Regions from separate parts of the Pseudaquabacterium inlustre genome, predicted to be linked through region 1. Evidence: predicted binding sites of a transcription regulator. Region 1 holds the regulator's gene; each other region holds the start of a gene.
What was found. The regulator sigma-54, encoded in region 1, starts transcription at its own class of promoters, with help from an activator protein. The targets are predictions, from matches to a motif close to TGGCANGNAANCTGCTTT.
Positions count from the first base shown of each region.

Region 2: the regulator sigma-54 is predicted to act here: its motif matches at 2,128-2,145, upstream of AACH10_RS05800 (choice-of-anchor E domain-containing protein).
Region 3: the regulator sigma-54 is predicted to act here: its motif matches at 2,767-2,784, upstream of nifE (nitrogenase iron-molybdenum cofactor biosynthesis protein NifE).

Region 1 covers NZ_JBBUTH010000008.1:161,890-167,027, forward strand. The annotation lists gene AACH10_RS15305 (THUMP domain-containing class I SAM-dependent RNA methyltransferase) at 1-888, opposite strand, end outside; gene AACH10_RS15310 (RNA polymerase factor sigma-54) at 885-2,426, opposite strand; gene lptB (LPS export ABC transporter ATP-binding protein) at 2,443-3,219, opposite strand; gene lptA (lipopolysaccharide transport periplasmic protein LptA) at 3,249-3,908, opposite strand; gene AACH10_RS15325 (thiol:disulfide interchange protein DsbA/DsbL) at 4,052-4,690, opposite strand; gene AACH10_RS15330 (SPOR domain-containing protein) at 4,777-5,138, opposite strand, start outside.
Region 2 covers NZ_JBBUTH010000003.1:113,144-118,281, reverse strand. The annotation lists gene AACH10_RS05810 (glutamate carboxypeptidase) at 1-873, opposite strand, end outside; gene AACH10_RS05805 (DMT family transporter) at 967-1,857, opposite strand; gene AACH10_RS05800 (choice-of-anchor E domain-containing protein) at 2,208-2,921, shown strand; gene AACH10_RS05795 (choice-of-anchor E domain-containing protein) at 2,961-3,650, shown strand; gene AACH10_RS05790 (cupin domain-containing protein) at 3,695-4,081, shown strand; gene AACH10_RS05785 (hypothetical protein) at 4,159-4,527, shown strand; gene AACH10_RS05780 (hypothetical protein) at 4,511-4,696, opposite strand; gene AACH10_RS05775 (zinc-dependent alcohol dehydrogenase family protein) at 4,872-5,138, opposite strand, start outside.
Region 3 covers NZ_JBBUTH010000010.1:514,970-520,107, forward strand. The annotation lists gene AACH10_RS22460 (GGDEF domain-containing protein) at 66-1,322, shown strand; gene nifE (nitrogenase iron-molybdenum cofactor biosynthesis protein NifE) at 1,273-2,730, opposite strand; gene AACH10_RS22470 (methyl-accepting chemotaxis protein) at 3,032-4,534, shown strand; gene AACH10_RS22475 (DUF2779 domain-containing protein) at 4,592-5,138, shown strand, end outside.

The DNA.
Region 1 (5,138 bases):
GATGCCACAGGCGATCTGCGCGGCCTCGATGGCGATGGTGCCGGCGCCGCAGCAGGGGTCGAGCAGCGCACCGTCTTCGGGCCGGCCCTGCCAGCCGGCGGCGGCCAGCATCGCGGCGGCCAGGGTTTCCTTCAGTGGCGCCTCGCCCTTCAGGCCGCCATCGCGCTCGTCGCGCCAGCCGCGCTTGAACAGCGCCTCGCCCGAGGTGTCGGCATACAGCGACGCGGTGTCGGCCGTCAGGTGCAGCACCAGCGGCAGATCGGGGTGGCGGGTGTCGACGCTGGGGCGGCTGCCGGTGGCGTCGCGCAGCACATCGCACAGCGCGTCCTTCACGCGCAGCGTGGCGAAGTTCAGGCTCTGCAGCGGACTGCGCGTGGCGCTGGTGTCGATGCGGAAGGTCTGCTCGGGCGTGATCCAGTCGCCCCACGGCACGCGGCGCGCCAGGTCGTACAGGTCGTGCTCGCTCTCGTAGGGGCCGAAGGCCAGCGGCCACAGCACGCGCTGCGCCAGGCGGCTGTGCAGGTTCAGCTGCATCGCCACGCGGGCATCGCCCAGCACCTGCACGCCGCCACGCTGCTCCACCACGCGGCGGCGGCTGGGGTCGGCCGGCACCACGGCGCGGTCCACGCCCAGCAGGGCCGCCACCTCGTCGGCCAGCAGCGGCTCGACGCCAGCGGCACAGGGCAGGAACAGCGACACCGGCGTGTCGCCCACCGGCGCGATGGCCTTGACGGGCAGGCGCACCGGGCCGCGGGCCGGCATGCCGGGGCCACCGGGACCGCGCATGGCCGGACCGCCAGGGCCGCCGGAACGCGGGCCGGGCCCACGCGCCTCGGTGTGGCGCTGGGTCTTGTAGCCGCCGATCGGCGGACGGGGGGTCTTGGTCAAAGGGCTTTGCGCAGGTTGGCGGGCGCGATCTTCAGCGCCTCGCGGTACTTGGCCACCGTGCGCCGCGCCACCTGGATGCCCTGCTCGGACAGCATGTCCGACAGCTGGCTGTCCGACAGCGGCTTGGCCGGGTCTTCGTTGGCCACCAGCTGCTTGATCAGCGCGCGCACGGCGGTGGAGCTGGCGTTGCCGCCGGCCTCGGTGTTCAGGCTGGAGCCGAAGAAGTACTTCAGCTCGAAGGTGCCGAACGGCGTGTTCATGTACTTGGCCGTGGTCACGCGCGAGATCGTGCTCTCGTGCAGGCCCAGTTCGTCGGCGATTTCGCGCAGCACCAGCGGCTTCATCGCGATCTCGCCGTGGGTGAAGAAGCCCTTCTGCCGCTCGACGATGGCCTGGCTGACGCGCAGGATGGTGTCGAAGCGCTGCAGGATGTTCTTCATGAACCAGCGCGCCTCCTGCAGCCGCGACGACAGCCCACCCGCGGCCCCGTTGCGCTGGCCGCGGATGGCCTGCGCATAGAGGTCGTTGATCTTCAGCTTGGGCATCACGTCGGGGTTGAGCACGGCCTTCCAGCCGCGCCCGGCCTTCTGCACGATGACGTCGGGCACGATGATGTTGGCCTCGGCGCGCGTGAACGGCCGGCCCGGCTTGGGCTCGCAGGTCAGGATCAGCGCCTGGGCCTCGCGCAGCAGCGCTTCATCAGCGCCGGTGGCCTGCGTCAGCTTCTTCATGTCGCGCCGCGCCAGCAGCTCGAGGTGCTGCTCGGCAATGCGCATGGCCAGCTTGCGCGCCGGGCTGGCCGGCTTCTCGCGCAGTTGCAGGCACAGGCACTCACCCAGGTTGGCGGCGCCCACGCCGGTGGGCTCCAGGCTCTGCAGCCACTTCAGGCCGCAGCGCAGGCGCTCGAACAGGTCTTCGCGCGCCTCCAGGTCGTCTTCGGGGATGTCCAGCGAGGCGGCCACGCGCTCGGCGATCTCGGCCAGCGGGTCGGCCAGCCAGCCGTCCTCGTCCAGGCTCTCGATCAGCACCATCACGGTGGCCGCGTCTTCGTCCGACAGGCGCATGCCCAGCAGCTGGCGGCGCAGGTGCTCCTGCAGCGTGGGGCCGCTGCTGGCCGCGTCCACCGGCTCGAAGTCGTCGTCGCCGCTGCCCGAGGGGCTGTTGCTGGGCGCCTCGCGGATGCCGTCGAAGTCGTCACGCTCGGTGCCGTTCTCCCAGTCGTCGCGCTCGGTGGCGCCGAACTCGGCGGTGTCCACGCCGGCAGGCTCGTCGCTGCCGGCGTCCTCGCGCTCGCTCAGGCGCTCCTTCTCGCGCTCGGCGCCGGCACCGCTCTCCGGCGTGGCGGCCACGCGTTCCAGGCCATAGGCCAGCGAGTCGTCGCCGCCGTCCTCCACGTCGAGGAAGGGATTGGCCTCGAGCATCTGCTCGATTTCCTGGTGCAGCTCCAGCGTGGAGAGTTGCAGCAGGCGGATCGATTGCTGCAGCTGGGGCGTCAGCGCCAGGTGCTGCGACAGGCGGACCTGCAATGAAGGCTTCATGACTTCGGGCCTGTCATCACATCTTGAAATGCTCGCCGAGGTACACCCGGCGAACGTCGGCGTTCTCGACGATCTCGGACGGCGTGCCTTCGGCCAGCACGCGCCCCTCGCTGATGATGTAGGCGCGGTCGCAGATGCCCAGCATCTCGCGCACGTTGTGGTCGGTGATCAGCACGCCGATGCCGCGCTGCTTCAGGAAGCCGATGATGCGCTGGATCTCGATCACCGCGATCGGATCGACGCCAGCGAAGGGCTCGTCGAGCAGGATGAAGCGCGGCTGCGTGGCCAGCGCGCGGGCGATCTCGACACGGCGACGCTCGCCGCCCGACAGTGCCGGCGCCGGCGAGTCGCGCAGCTTCTCGATGCTCAGGTCGTGCAGCAGGCCGTCCAGGCGCTGCTGGATCTCGGTGGCCGCCAGCGGCCGGCCGTCGGCGCCCACCTGCAGCTCGAGCACCGCACGCACGTTCTCCTCGACCGTGAGCTTGCGGAAGATCGAGGCTTCCTGCGGCAGGTAGCTCAGGCCCATGCGCGCGCGCTGGTGGATGGGCTTGCCTTGCACGGCCTGGCCGTCGATGCGGATCTCGCCGGCATCGGCACGCACCAGACCCACCACCATGTAGAAGGTGGTGGTCTTGCCGGCGCCGTTGGGGCCCAGCAGGCCCACCACCTCGCCGGCGCCCACGGCCAGGTGCACTTCCTTGACCACCTGGCGCGAGCCGTAGCTCTTTTGCAGCCCCTGGACCGTCAGCCCTTGGAGCCCTTGGCTCTGGCCGATCGGGGGCTGCGCCGCCATCGCCACGCGCTCTGGCGCCTGGGCGGATGTCACCGCCGCTCCCCGAGGGCCGGCGTGCTCTTCAGCGGGGCCTGCGCGGGTGCGGACGCGGCCTCGGCGGCCATCGCGGCGGCGGCCTCGGTGCCGGGGCGTGGCGTGATCACCGCGCGCACGCGGCCGCCGGGGTTGGTGGCGGTGGTGGCCCCACCGCCCTGCACATTGAAGGTCTCGGCCTGGCCGTCCCAGACGATGCGCGCGCCCTGGATCTCATCGGCCAGCGTGGCGCCGCGCAGGCGCCGCACCACGGCCGCGCCTTCGAAGCGGATCACGCCGGTCTTGCTGTCGTAGTCGATGCGCTGGGCCTGGCCCTCGACGCTCTCGTCGATGCCGTCGCGCTTTTGCTTCACGCGGGCCGGCTTGTCGGCCGTGCCGCTGGCCTGCACCACCTGCCAGCCTTCGGGCGTCTCACGCACCTCCAGCTTGTCGGCGCGCAACAGCAGCGTGCCCTGGCTGATCACCACGTTGCCGCTGCACTGGCTGATCTGCTTGGCCAGGTTCACCACGCAGGGCTGATCGCTTTCCAGCGCCATCGGCTTGGTGCGGTCGGCGCGCTCGGCCAGCGCCGGTCCGGCCACCGCCAGCGTCAAGGCCAGGGCGGCACCGGGCAGCAGCCGGGCGGCGGACGGGGTGAGGGCGGGCAGGATGGGCATCGAACGGCACAAAACTTGCAGACCATTCTAGGCCCAAGTGCCGTTCGCTGCGGAATACCCGGATGCCAAATCTGTGGCATCCGGTGGGCCTTGGTGACGCCGTCAGCGCGGCGTCAGAAACCCAGGGTTTTCCAGAGGATGTATCAGGCCTTGCGCGCCATCGCGATCAGCGCGTCGGTGACGGCCAGTGCGCGAACCTCGCTGCCGGCCATCGACGGCGCGGTGCGCCAGCGGCCCTGCACGCCCAGCGTGGGCACGCCGTCGATGCCATAGCCCTCGGCCAGCTGGCGCGCCAGGCGCACCTTGGTGGCCACGCCGAAGCTCTTCATCGCCTCGACGATCTTGGCGCCATCGGCACCACTGGCCTGGGCCCAGGCCAGCACGTCGGCGTCGTTGTTGAACGGCTTGCGCTCGATGTGCACGGCGTTGAACACCTTGCGGTGCAGCGCCTCGACCTGGCCCAGGGCCTCCAGCGCGTAGTACAGGCGCTGCAGCGGCTCCTGGTTCGGGCGGAACGAGATCGAGACGCGGCGGAAGGCCACCTGGTCGGCCGGCAGCTTGCGCTGCCAGGCGTCCAGCGCCGGCTCGAAGGCGTTGCAATGCGGGCACCAGTAGCCGAAGAACTCGACCACCTCGATCTTGCCGGCGGCCACGGCCAGCGGCTTGTCGAGCTTCTTGTAGTCCTGGCCCTCGACCGGGCCGCCCTGGGCCAGGCTGGGCAGCGCCAGGCCGCTGAGCAGGCCCGCGGCGGGCAGACCGATCACGATGTCACGACGGTTCATTCGACTTCCTTTGCCCGGCTCAGGGCATGCATTTCAGGGGTGGATCGCCCATGGAGTCAGCCGACCGCCACAGGTTCAACCCTGGTTCAACGCTCGACACGCACCAGCGTGGACTCGACACCGGCCGCGCCCAGCTTGTCGCGCAGGTCGTCGGCGGCATCGCGCTCGTCGAACGGGCCCAGGCGCACGCGGTAGACCGTCTTGCCCGACTGCTCGCGCGCCATCACCTTGGCCGTGAAGCCCGACATCGCCAGCCGCGCACGCTGCGCCTCGGCGTCGTCGGGGTTCGAGTAGGCGCCCGCCTGCACGAAGAACATGGCCGGCTTGGCCGCCGGCGCCGTGCCGTTCTGGCCGGCCAGGATGGCCGCCGGATCGCGTGCCGGCGCCGATGCGGCCGCCGATGCACGCGCGGTGGCCGCCGAAGCCGGCGCCGCGGGGGAGTGGGCCT
Region 2 (5,138 bases), on a different contig from region 1:
AATCTGGTTGCGCACGTTGCCCGACTTCATCGTCGTCCAGTTCAGCTGCGCGCCGGGGATGCCCTTGGCGATGTCGGCCGTGGCCAGCATCTGGTGCGACAGCTCCAGCGCCGCGTTGCGGCCCAGCTGCGGCGCGGCGCCGGCGTGCGAGGCGCGGCCCTTCACCTTCATCAGGATCTCGCCCACGCCGGCGGCCGCCAGCAGCACACCCGGGTCTTGCGCGGTGGTGGGCTCGAAGGACAGCACCACGTCGTGCTGGTCGGCCAGCGCGGCGATGGCCTCGCCCGAGCCCGGCGAGCCCGATTCCTCGTCGCCGTTGAACAGCACGGTGATCTGGGCATAGTCCTTCCAGCCCTGAGCGCGCAGGATCTCCAGGCCGTGCAGGATCATCGCCACGCCGCCCTTGTCGTCGGCGATGCCGGGGCCGTAGAGGCGGCCGTTCTCTTCCTTGATCGGCGACTTGGTGAGCTCACCGGGCCAGTAGATGGTGTCCAGGTGCGCCATCAGCATCAGCTTGCGCTGGCCGGTGCCGGTGAAGCGCGCGCTCAGCAACTCGCTGTGGCCAGCCGTGGCCGGCTTGCGCTCGACCTGGCCGCCCAGGGCCCTCAGGCGCTTCTCGGCATAGTCGGTCATGCGCGCCAGGCCGGGCGCGTCCATCGTGCCCGACTCGATGGCCACCATCTCGCGCAGCGTCTGCATCACGGCCGGCTGGGCGCCGCGGGCGGCGGCCAGCAAGGCCGCATCGGGCGCGGCCTGGGCGGCCGGCAGGGCCAGCGCCGACCAGGCGGCCAGGGCCACCAGCGTCCGGCGCGCCAGGTGCGCCGGGCGGCTGCCGGTGAAGCGGGATGGGGTGCGGGTCGGCGTACGGGTCATGGGATCTCCAGCGGGTCGATGGTTCAGTGTCGCGCCAGCGCCGGCGCGGCGCCTTAGGGCCTTGCCCCGAGTGACGCAAAGGCGAATCGGCGTTCAGCTTTTGCGCGTGCCCAGCCAGGTGCCCGACAGCACCGCCGCCAGGCCCACGCCGTGCCACACGGTCAGCGGCTCGCCCAGCAGCAGCACCGCGAAGCCCACGCCGAAGATCGGCACCCAGTAGGCATACAGCGCGGTGCGCGCCACGCCCAGGCGCACCAGCGCGCGGTTCCACACCAGCGCGCCCACGGCGGTGGCCAGCAGGCCCGACAGCGCCACCAGCAGCCAGTCGACCACGCGCACCGCTCCCCAGTCGGGTAGGCGCGTGCCGGGGTCCAGCAGCGCATGCAGCACCACGGCGCTGGAGCCCAGCGTGTTGACCACCGCGCTGACCACGGTGGAATCCATCGCGCGGGTCAGCCGCTGCACCAGCACACCGCCGGCCACCCAGGTGAGCACCGAGCCGAACACCAGCAGATCACCCAGGCTGCCATGGCCCAGCGCCGCGCCGGGCCGGTGCAGCACCACCACCGCCACGCCCGAAAAGCCCAGCACCACGCCGGCCAAGCGCGCGGGCGTCAACCGGTCACCCAGCAGCGCCGCAGCCGCCAGCGAGGACACCAGCGGGTTCAGCGCGATCACCAGCGCGGCGTTGGCCGCCACCGTGCGCTGCACGCCCAGCGTGAAGCAGATCTGGTTCAGATAGATCATCAGCAGCCCGCACACCAGCATGCCGGCGAACTGCCGGCGCGACAGCCGCGGCCAGCCGGGTCCCTGCCAGTGCAGCACGGCCAGCAGCGCCAGCGCCGACACGGCCATGCGCAGCGCCGACAGCGCCATCGGGTCGAAGCGCTCGAGCAGCAGCTTCACCACGGCCAGGTTGCCGCCCCAGATCGCCATGGTGGCCAGCAGGGCCAGGCGCATGGCGCCGGGGGTGTGGTCCTTCATCCGCCGCAGTGTGCCAGCGCCACCGGCCCAGCCCCGGCTGCACGGCTGCAGGCGGGCCGTGCAAGGCCTCGACCGCGGGCCGTGCCGCGGCCCTGTCGGAAATCTTGACGCCCACCCAGGCGCGGGGGGCCACGCCGGCGTGAGCTCCTTCACGAACCGGCGCCAAGCGTGAAGGACCGCACGTCGCCGCCTTTGACAGCCCCCTTCAGCCCCCCTGGGCACGGGTGGCAAGTCATTGATTCATAAGGGAATATCTCCCTCACAAAGGGTTGGCACGGCGTTCGCTATGAAGCCACCCAGGACGGGATGCACAGCACCCGCCATCACATCAAGACTCGTTGGGATCATCCGTGAAGAAACTCGCCGCCATCGCGGCAGCGGTCGCGCTCGCGTCCGCCGCCACCACCGCCTCCGCCGCGTTGCTGACCCAGTCGGTCTCGCATGTCGACTCGTACACCGGCACGACCAACTGGTCTGAGGTGCTCCTCAGCCTGCCCCAGTTCGACGCCTCGCTGGGCACGCTGACGGGTGTGACGCTGAGCTACGACGGCATGTTCTCCAGCGAATTCAAGTACGAGAACACCGGCCGCAACGGCCGGGAGGTGGTGCAGCAGGTCAAGGGCGAGCTGACCTTCGCCAGCACGGTGCTCGGCAACCAGACGCTCACGACGACCGCCAAGCTGAAGACCACGGTGTCGGGCAAGGACAACGCCATCGACTTCGGTGGCACCGCCGGCTACACCCGGACCCTGGATGAAAGCGACAGCCTCACGCTGACCTGGCTGTCGGGCATCGATGACCTGAGCGGCTTCATCGGCACCGACACCCTGGAGTTCCTGGTCTCGGCGTTCGGCACGGCCACCAACAGCGGCAGCGGCAACAGCCGCTCGAGCATCACCACGACGGCCACCGCCAATCTGAGCATCACCTACGACTATCGGGAAAACATGCTGCCGCCGACCGTGATTCCGGGCGGCACCGTGCCCGAGCCGGGCTCGATCGCGCTGCTGGGCCTGGCCCTGGCCGCTGCCGGCGCGGCCGGTCGCCGCCGCCAGGCCGCCTGAGCACGGCCCGACCTTCCGATTGCCTGACTGGAGTACCCCATGAGCACCTTCGCCCAACGCTCGGCCGCTGCCATCGCCGCCCTCACCTTGCCGGTGGCCGCGCTGGCGGTCCCGGCCACCGAGAGCCACACCTCCAACCTGATCGCGCTGCAGGACACCGACTGGGACGACCAGCTGGTGCTGCAGCAGTACGCCGGCACCGGCACGCTGACCGGCGTGACCGTGGAACTGTTCGGCTCGCTGGCCGGCAACATCGTGGTCGAGAGCACCGACAAGCAGGCCTCGACGCTGACGGTGACGCTGGCCTCCACGATCTCGCTGGCGCTGCCCACGCTGGGTTCGCCGTCGCTGAGCGTGGCGCCGCAGTACGCCAAGCAGCTGCAGTTCAGCGCCTTCGACGGCACGGAAGATTTCGCCGGCACCTCGGGCACCGAGCTGAACCTGAGCACCCCGGTGCAGCGCAGCGCCAGCCTCAGCTTCAGCGACAGCGCCAGCCTGGCGCTGTTCACCGGCAACGGCACGCTGAACCTGGCCGTGATGGCCCGCGACGGCTCGACGACCAGTGGCGCCGCCAATTTCACCGACGGCTACGCCTCGCAGGCCGGCGCCTATGCCCGCGTGACCTACACCTACGTGTCGGCGCCGGTGCCCGAGCCCGGCACCTGGGCGCTGATGTTCGCCGGCCTGGGCATGGTGGGCACGCTGGCCGCGCGTCGACGCGTCGGCTGACACGTCCTCCCGGCGCGGCGGGGCGGCCGGCTACCATGCCGGCCATGAACCCCATCTTCACCCGCGTCGTCCTCTTCACCGACACCGACGGGCGCGCCCGCTTCCGCGAGGAACCCGTCGTGCTCAGCGAGGGCAAGCCGCAGGCGCGGCTGTCGCCGCTGATGCCCAGCGGCGGCTTTCAGCTGCGCGAGAGCCCGGTGGGCTTTCGCAGCGAGTTCCACTGCACCGAGAACCCGCAATGGCTGTTCGTGCTGCGCGGGCGCATGGAGATCGGCCTGCAGGATGGCAGCTCGCGCGTGTTCGGGCCGGGCGAGCACTTCTACTCTGCCGATGTGCTGCCGGCCGGCGCAAGCTTCGATCCGCAGGTGCACGGCCACTGGAGCCGGCAGGTGGGCGACGAGCCGCTGGTGACGCTGTTCGTGCGCGGCTGAGCGCCGCGCCAGCGACACCCCCTGGGGCTTGATGGATGTCAACCCAAAGTCAGCGGCTTCAGGCACAGTCGCACGCCATGGGCCGTCACGCCACCATCATCCCCATCGTCGCCGCGCAACCCGCGCGCGGCTGCCAGGCCTGCCTGCAGGCCAGCAGTGGCCCGGTGTGCCGCAGTGTGCTGGGCGAGCCCTGCGGTGCGCCCGAGCTGCACGGGCCGGCACCGCAGGTGCAGCGCCTGCTGCTGGCCTTGGGGCAATCGCTGGGCCTGCCGGTGGATGGTGCCGAGAACCGTGTGGTGCGTTCGCTGGCGCTGGGCGATGGCGAGGTGGAATTGCGGCTCACCGTGAGCCCGCGCTGCGGCGGCGCCGAGCTGGCCGACACCGCGTTCCAGACGCTGCGCCGGCTGCTGCCCGACACCGACATCTACGTCACCCACGCAGGTTGAGCGGCTTGCGCGCCGGCGTGGCCGCGGCCACCGGCTGGCTGGCAGCGGTGGCCTGCGCCAGCAGCTGCTGCGCGTGGTAGCCATCGGCCAGGCCCTGCATGGCCGAGAAGCTGACCAGCGTGGTCGCGGCGGCCAGCACCAGGGCGGCCAGGCGTTGCGACAGGGGCATGTGAAGGGCTTGAGCGGTCATGTCGGGTGCTCCGTGTGGAGGCCATCGGTGAGTCGATGGCTGGATCATCGGCATCCCGGCCGGCCCGCGCGAGGCGCGTGCGATGAACCGTCAGCCCACCCACCTCAGCCGCAAGGCCGGGCGACGAACGCGGCCCCCGGCGGCCTGGCCGGCATCAGCACATCAACACCGCGGCGCCGGCCAGGCGGCCGGCGCGCAGGTCGTCCAGCGCGCGGTTGGCATCGGCCAGCGCATAGGGCGTGGTGTGCACCTGCAGCGGCACCTGGGCGGCCAGGGCCATGAAGGCCTCGCCGTCGGCACGGGTCAGGTTGGCCACCGAGGCAATGCGTCGCTCGCCCCACAGCAAGGCATAGTCGAAGGCCGGGATGCGGCTCATGTGGATGCCGGCACAGACCACCACGCCGCCCGGCCGCACCGCGCG
Region 3 (5,138 bases), on a different contig from region 1:
CGGCCCAGACAGGCCAGACAGGCACCCGGCCCGCGCCAATAATGGGCCGGCCGCCCGCCCAGCCCATGGATCCGCAGACCGTCATCTTCGTGCTCGCACTGAACCTCATGTCGGTGGGCACGCTGCTGGCGCTGATCGGCCGCCGCATGGACCAGGCGCAGGGCATGCGTGGCTATGCCAGCGGCACCATCGTGTTCGGCCTGGCCTACCTGCTGCGGCTGGGCACGGGCCACCGGCACACCAGCCTGATGAGCGTCCTGCCCGACACGCTGATGGTGCTGGCCACGTTGCTGTTCGTGGTTGGATTGCGCCAGTTCGTGGGCCTGTCGGCGCTGCGTCCGCGCGCCATCGCCGCGGCCACGGCCCTGTATGTGGCGGTGTGGCTGGTGGCCTGGTGGGGCTGGCAGGAGCCCGGCCGCCATGTGGTGCTCAACGGTGCCCTGGCCATCAACTACCTGCTGCTGGCCGCGATGGCCTGGCGCGGCATCCGCCGCGTGCCGGGCAGCATGTCGCTCTCGCTGGCGGTGCTGTCCGGCGTGATCGGCCTGCTGGGCGTGGCCACTGCGCTGCGCGTGTTCCTGGTGCTGACCGGCGGCATCGCGCCCTTGTTCAGCGGGCCGACGGCGGCGGTGTACTACGGCTACTCCACCTTCGTCACGGTGGTGCTGGGGCCCAATCTGCTGTGGATGGTGTTCCTGCGTCTGAATGGCCGTCTGGCGCAACTGGCCACCCACGATCCGCTGACCGGGCTGCTCAACCGCCACGGGCTGGACGAGGCGCTGCGGCGTCACTTCGCCGCCCGGCCCCCGGCGCCGCTGGTGCTGTGCCAGTTCGACATCGACCATTTCAAGCGCGTCAACGATCTGCACGGCCACGCCACCGGCGATGCGGTGCTGCGCGGCGTGGCCGACACGCTCACGGCGCAGGTGCGCGGCAGCGACTTCGTGGCGCGCCTGGGTGGCGAGGAATTCCTGGTGGGCTGTGTGGGCGGTGCCGAACCCGCGCTGGCGCTGGCCGAGCGGGTGCGCGCCGCGGTGGCGCGGCAGGCGCATGGGCTGGCGCAGGGGGGTGTGCTGCACTGCACCCTCAGTGCCGGCGTGTCGCCGCCGTTCAGCCATGCGCAGCACTGGGAGGCCGCGCTGCGGCTGGCCGACGAGGCGCTGTACCGCGCCAAGTCCGAAGGCCGCGACGCCGTGCGCGTGGCCCGGGCTGCGCCGGGCTGGGAGGCTGCGGCCGCCCCGTCCGATGCGTCGGCCGAATCCTCGGCCGATGTCAAGCCGGCGCCGCCTCCGCCGCCAGCTGCTCCGCGCTCTGCGCCTTGAGCAGGCTGTCCTCCGCGTCCCAGGGCGCGGGCTTGCGCACCTCGGCCCACATCGGGTTGTGCAGCGCCTTGTCGATCTCTTCCACCATGGTCACCATGCCCTCGTAACCGGCAAAGGCGTGGTGGCGTTCCTGGTTGATGTCCATCCAGGGCATGCGGGCCTTCAGCGCCACGAACTGGCTGCGGCCGCCGCTGAGCATGATGTCGGCCTGGGCGTCGCGCAGCATGGCGTACATCTGGCGCGGCGTCATGTCGTCGATCATGTGGGCGTCGGCCTCTTCCGCGCTGCCGAACAGGGCCTTGAGCTTGTCCTTGTCTTCCTTGGTGCTCTTCTTCACGCTGGTGCCCACCACCTCCAGGCCGGCCTCCTGCAGCGCGCTCACCACGCTCCAGCTCTTCACGCCGCCGGTGATCAGCAGCACCTTCTTGCCGGCCAGGCGCTCGCGGTAGACGCGGATGCGCTCCCAGGCGCGGGCCTCTTCCACGGCGATCAGCGCCTCGGTGCGCGCCTTCAGTTCCGGGTCGGCACCGGCCTGGATCAGCAGCCGGGCGATCTCGCGTAGCGTCTCGCTCATGTCGCCAATGCCGTAGAAGCTGCCCTCGAAGTACGGGATGCCCCAGCGCTTCTCCATCTTGGTGGCGATGTTGATCATGCTCTTGCTGCAGACCATCATGTTGGCCTTGGCGCGGTGGGCGCTGGCCACTTCCTTGTAGCGCCCGTCGCCGCTGATGCAGCTGAGGATGCGCACGCCCAGCGCGTCGAGCAGCGGCTTGATCTGCCACAGCTCGCCGCTGAGGTTGTACTCGCCGATGATGTTGATGTCGTAGGGCGTGGTGAAGTCGGGCTCGAGGGTGCCCACCACATGGTCGAGCAGGGCCTCGGCGCCCAGCTTGTTGCCCAGGTTCTTGGGGCCGGCAAAGCCCGGCGCGTTCACCGGAATCACCGACAGGCCGAACTTCTCAGTGGCGCGCTTGCACACGGCCTCGATGTCGTCGCCGATCAGCGCGGTGACGCAAGTCTGGTACACGAAGATCGCCGGCGGGTTGACCTTCTCCATGATCTCGCGCACGGCCTTGAACAGGCGCTTCTCGCCGCCGTAGATCACGTCCATCTCGCCGATGTCGGTGGTGAAGCCGGTGCGGTAGGTGCTGGCGCCGCTGCTGGCCGAATGGCGGTTGTCCCAGCTGTTGCCTTCGCAGGCGATGGGGCCGTGCACCAGGTGCGCCACGTCCACGATGGGCTGCAGCGCGATCTTGGCGCCGTCGAAGGCGCAGCCGCCGGCCGCGGCGCCGGGCGTGAGCTGCTTGGTGCAGCCCTTCTTGCGCTCTTTCTCGCTCTTGCCCTGGTTCTTGTCGCAACCGGGCTCGTCGAACACTTCGGCGATCTTGGCGTTGAGTGAGGCAGACATCACGCTCTCCTGTCGGATGGGGCTGGCCCGTGGCCCGTTGCACGATCGGTGCCAGTGCGTCGGGCTGGCACGCCGGTGTCGCGCGCTGCCACACGGCCGGCGGCAGTGCGCCACCTGGGGCGATGGCTTGCGCACTGGCGTGGCAGCGCTTGTCACAGCCTGGCGCTGCGGTGTGCGCATTTCGTCCGCGATGTGCCGGCCGCGGTGGCGAAGTGGAGGTTTCCCGACAAACCCTACAGCGTTTACCCACGGTTCATGCCATGGGGGCCCGGGCCGATAAGCCGCTGGAGGACGCCTGCCCATGCAACTTGCCCGTTTGTTCCGTATCCCTGGTACCACGCGTGCCGCGCTGTCGTCGATCATCGACGGCAGCGGCACCCTCAGCGCCAAAGTGCTCCCCATCACACCGCTGGGCTTTGCCGCGTCGCGCTTTCTGGAACGCATCCGCGGCCTGGTGCTGGTGGCGCGCGGCAACAGCATCGAGACGGCCATCAACGTGGCCCAGCTGAAGAAGCAGGTGGACCTGAGCGCCGCGCGCGCCACGCAGCAGTGCGCCGATGCGGTGGCGCTGACCGAGGCGGCACGCCGCGTCACGCAGCTGTCCGACGGCATGGACCGCGACGCGGCGGTGATCGACGAGGTGGCCGCGCGCAACCTGGACGCGGCGGCGCAGTCGATGGCCGAGCTGGCCGCGGTGCGCGAGCGCATGGCCCAGATCGATGCCACCGTGGCCGACTTCAACCACACCGTGGCCGAGCTGGCCGAGGGCGCCAAGGCCATCGCCAACATCGGCCAGGTGATCCGCACCATCGCCATGCAGACCAACCTGCTGGCACTCAATGCCGCCATCGAGGCCGCGCGCGCCGGCGAGTCGGGCCGCGGCTTCGCCGTGGTGGCCAAGGAGGTGCGCGGCCTGGCCGAACGCGTGAACGCCGAGACGCGCGAGATCGGCGAGCGCAGCGCCAAGATGCAGGAGCTGGTGGCCACCACCGCCGCCGGCACCCAGCGCATCAGCAGCGGTGTGGCCGAGACGGTGCGCGAGGTGGGCAGCACCAGCGAGCGCTTCGAGGCCTTCATGACCGACTTCCGCGGCATGGCCGACACGGTGCGCGGCATCGTCGGATCGATCGGCGAACTGGCGGCGGTGAACCGCGACATGAACCACCGCATCGAGGCCGTGGCTGGATCGGCGCAGCAGGTGAACGCGATGATGACCGATGCCACCGGCCGCATGGACGAGCTGCGCCAGAACTGCGAGGTGGTGCAGGGCGCGCTGGCCGAGTTCCGCACCGGGCGCACCACCTTCGACGCGCTGGTGGATGCCGCCAGCGGCCTGCGCGACCGCACGGCCGGCATCCTGGCCAGGCACCTGGCGCGTGGCGCCAATGTGTTCGACCAGCAGTACCAGCGCATCCCCAACAGCGATCCGCCGCGCTTCACCACCGGGTATGACCAGGCCGTGGAGCCTGAACTGCAGGCCCTCTACGACCAGCTGCTGGCTTCGCTGCCAGGCTGCGTGTATGCGCTGGCCGTGGACAACCAGGGCTACGCCCCGGCGCACAACAAGGCCTTCTCCAACCCGCCCAGCGGCGACCGCGCCACCGACCTGGCCAAGTGCCGCCACAAGCGCATCTTCGACGACCCGGTGGGCGTGAAGCTCGCCAGGAACCAGCAGCGCTTCCTGTTCCAGACCTACCTGCGCGACACCGGCGAGGTGATCAACGACCTGTCGATGCCGATCTTCCTGAACGGCCGCCACTGGGGCGCGGTGCGCGTGGGCTTCGACAGCGACAAGCTGCGCTGAGCCGCTGAGGCGCTGAGCGGACCAGCCGCGTGCACGGGCTTTGCTAGCCCGTGCGGCATGCACGCGTCCACCGTCACCGCCGCCGATCCCCCGTTCGCCCAGGCCGACTGGCTGGACACCGACGACCTGCTGCGCTGGCGCCAGTGCGCGCGCCGCTTCTGGTGGCAGCGCCGGGCCCAGGGTGCCGCGGCCGATGGCCCGATGGCCGACGATGGCCAGCCCCACCCGCTGGGCGCTGCCGAGGGGCCTGTGGGCGCCGCCGTGGGCCAGGCCCTGCGTGCCAACCACCCGATGGGGGTGGAGATCGCGGCACCCGCCGACCCGCTGGACGAGGCGGGCTGGGCCCAGGCCGTGCGCGCCACCGCAGCAGCGCTGGATGCCGGCGTGCTGGCGGACGAGGCCGGCGCCATCGTGGGGGCCTGCCTGGCCAGCGACGACGGCGTGCGTGTGCGCGTGGATCTGCTGGCGCCGGGCGACCGCGGCGCGGGCGGCCTGCGCGTGCTGCGCCTGCGCCATGCCACGGCCGGCAGCGAGGCCGATGTGGACGCGGCCGCGCTGTGGGCGCATGTGGCCGCGCGCAACGGCCTGCGCCTGCAGGGCGTGG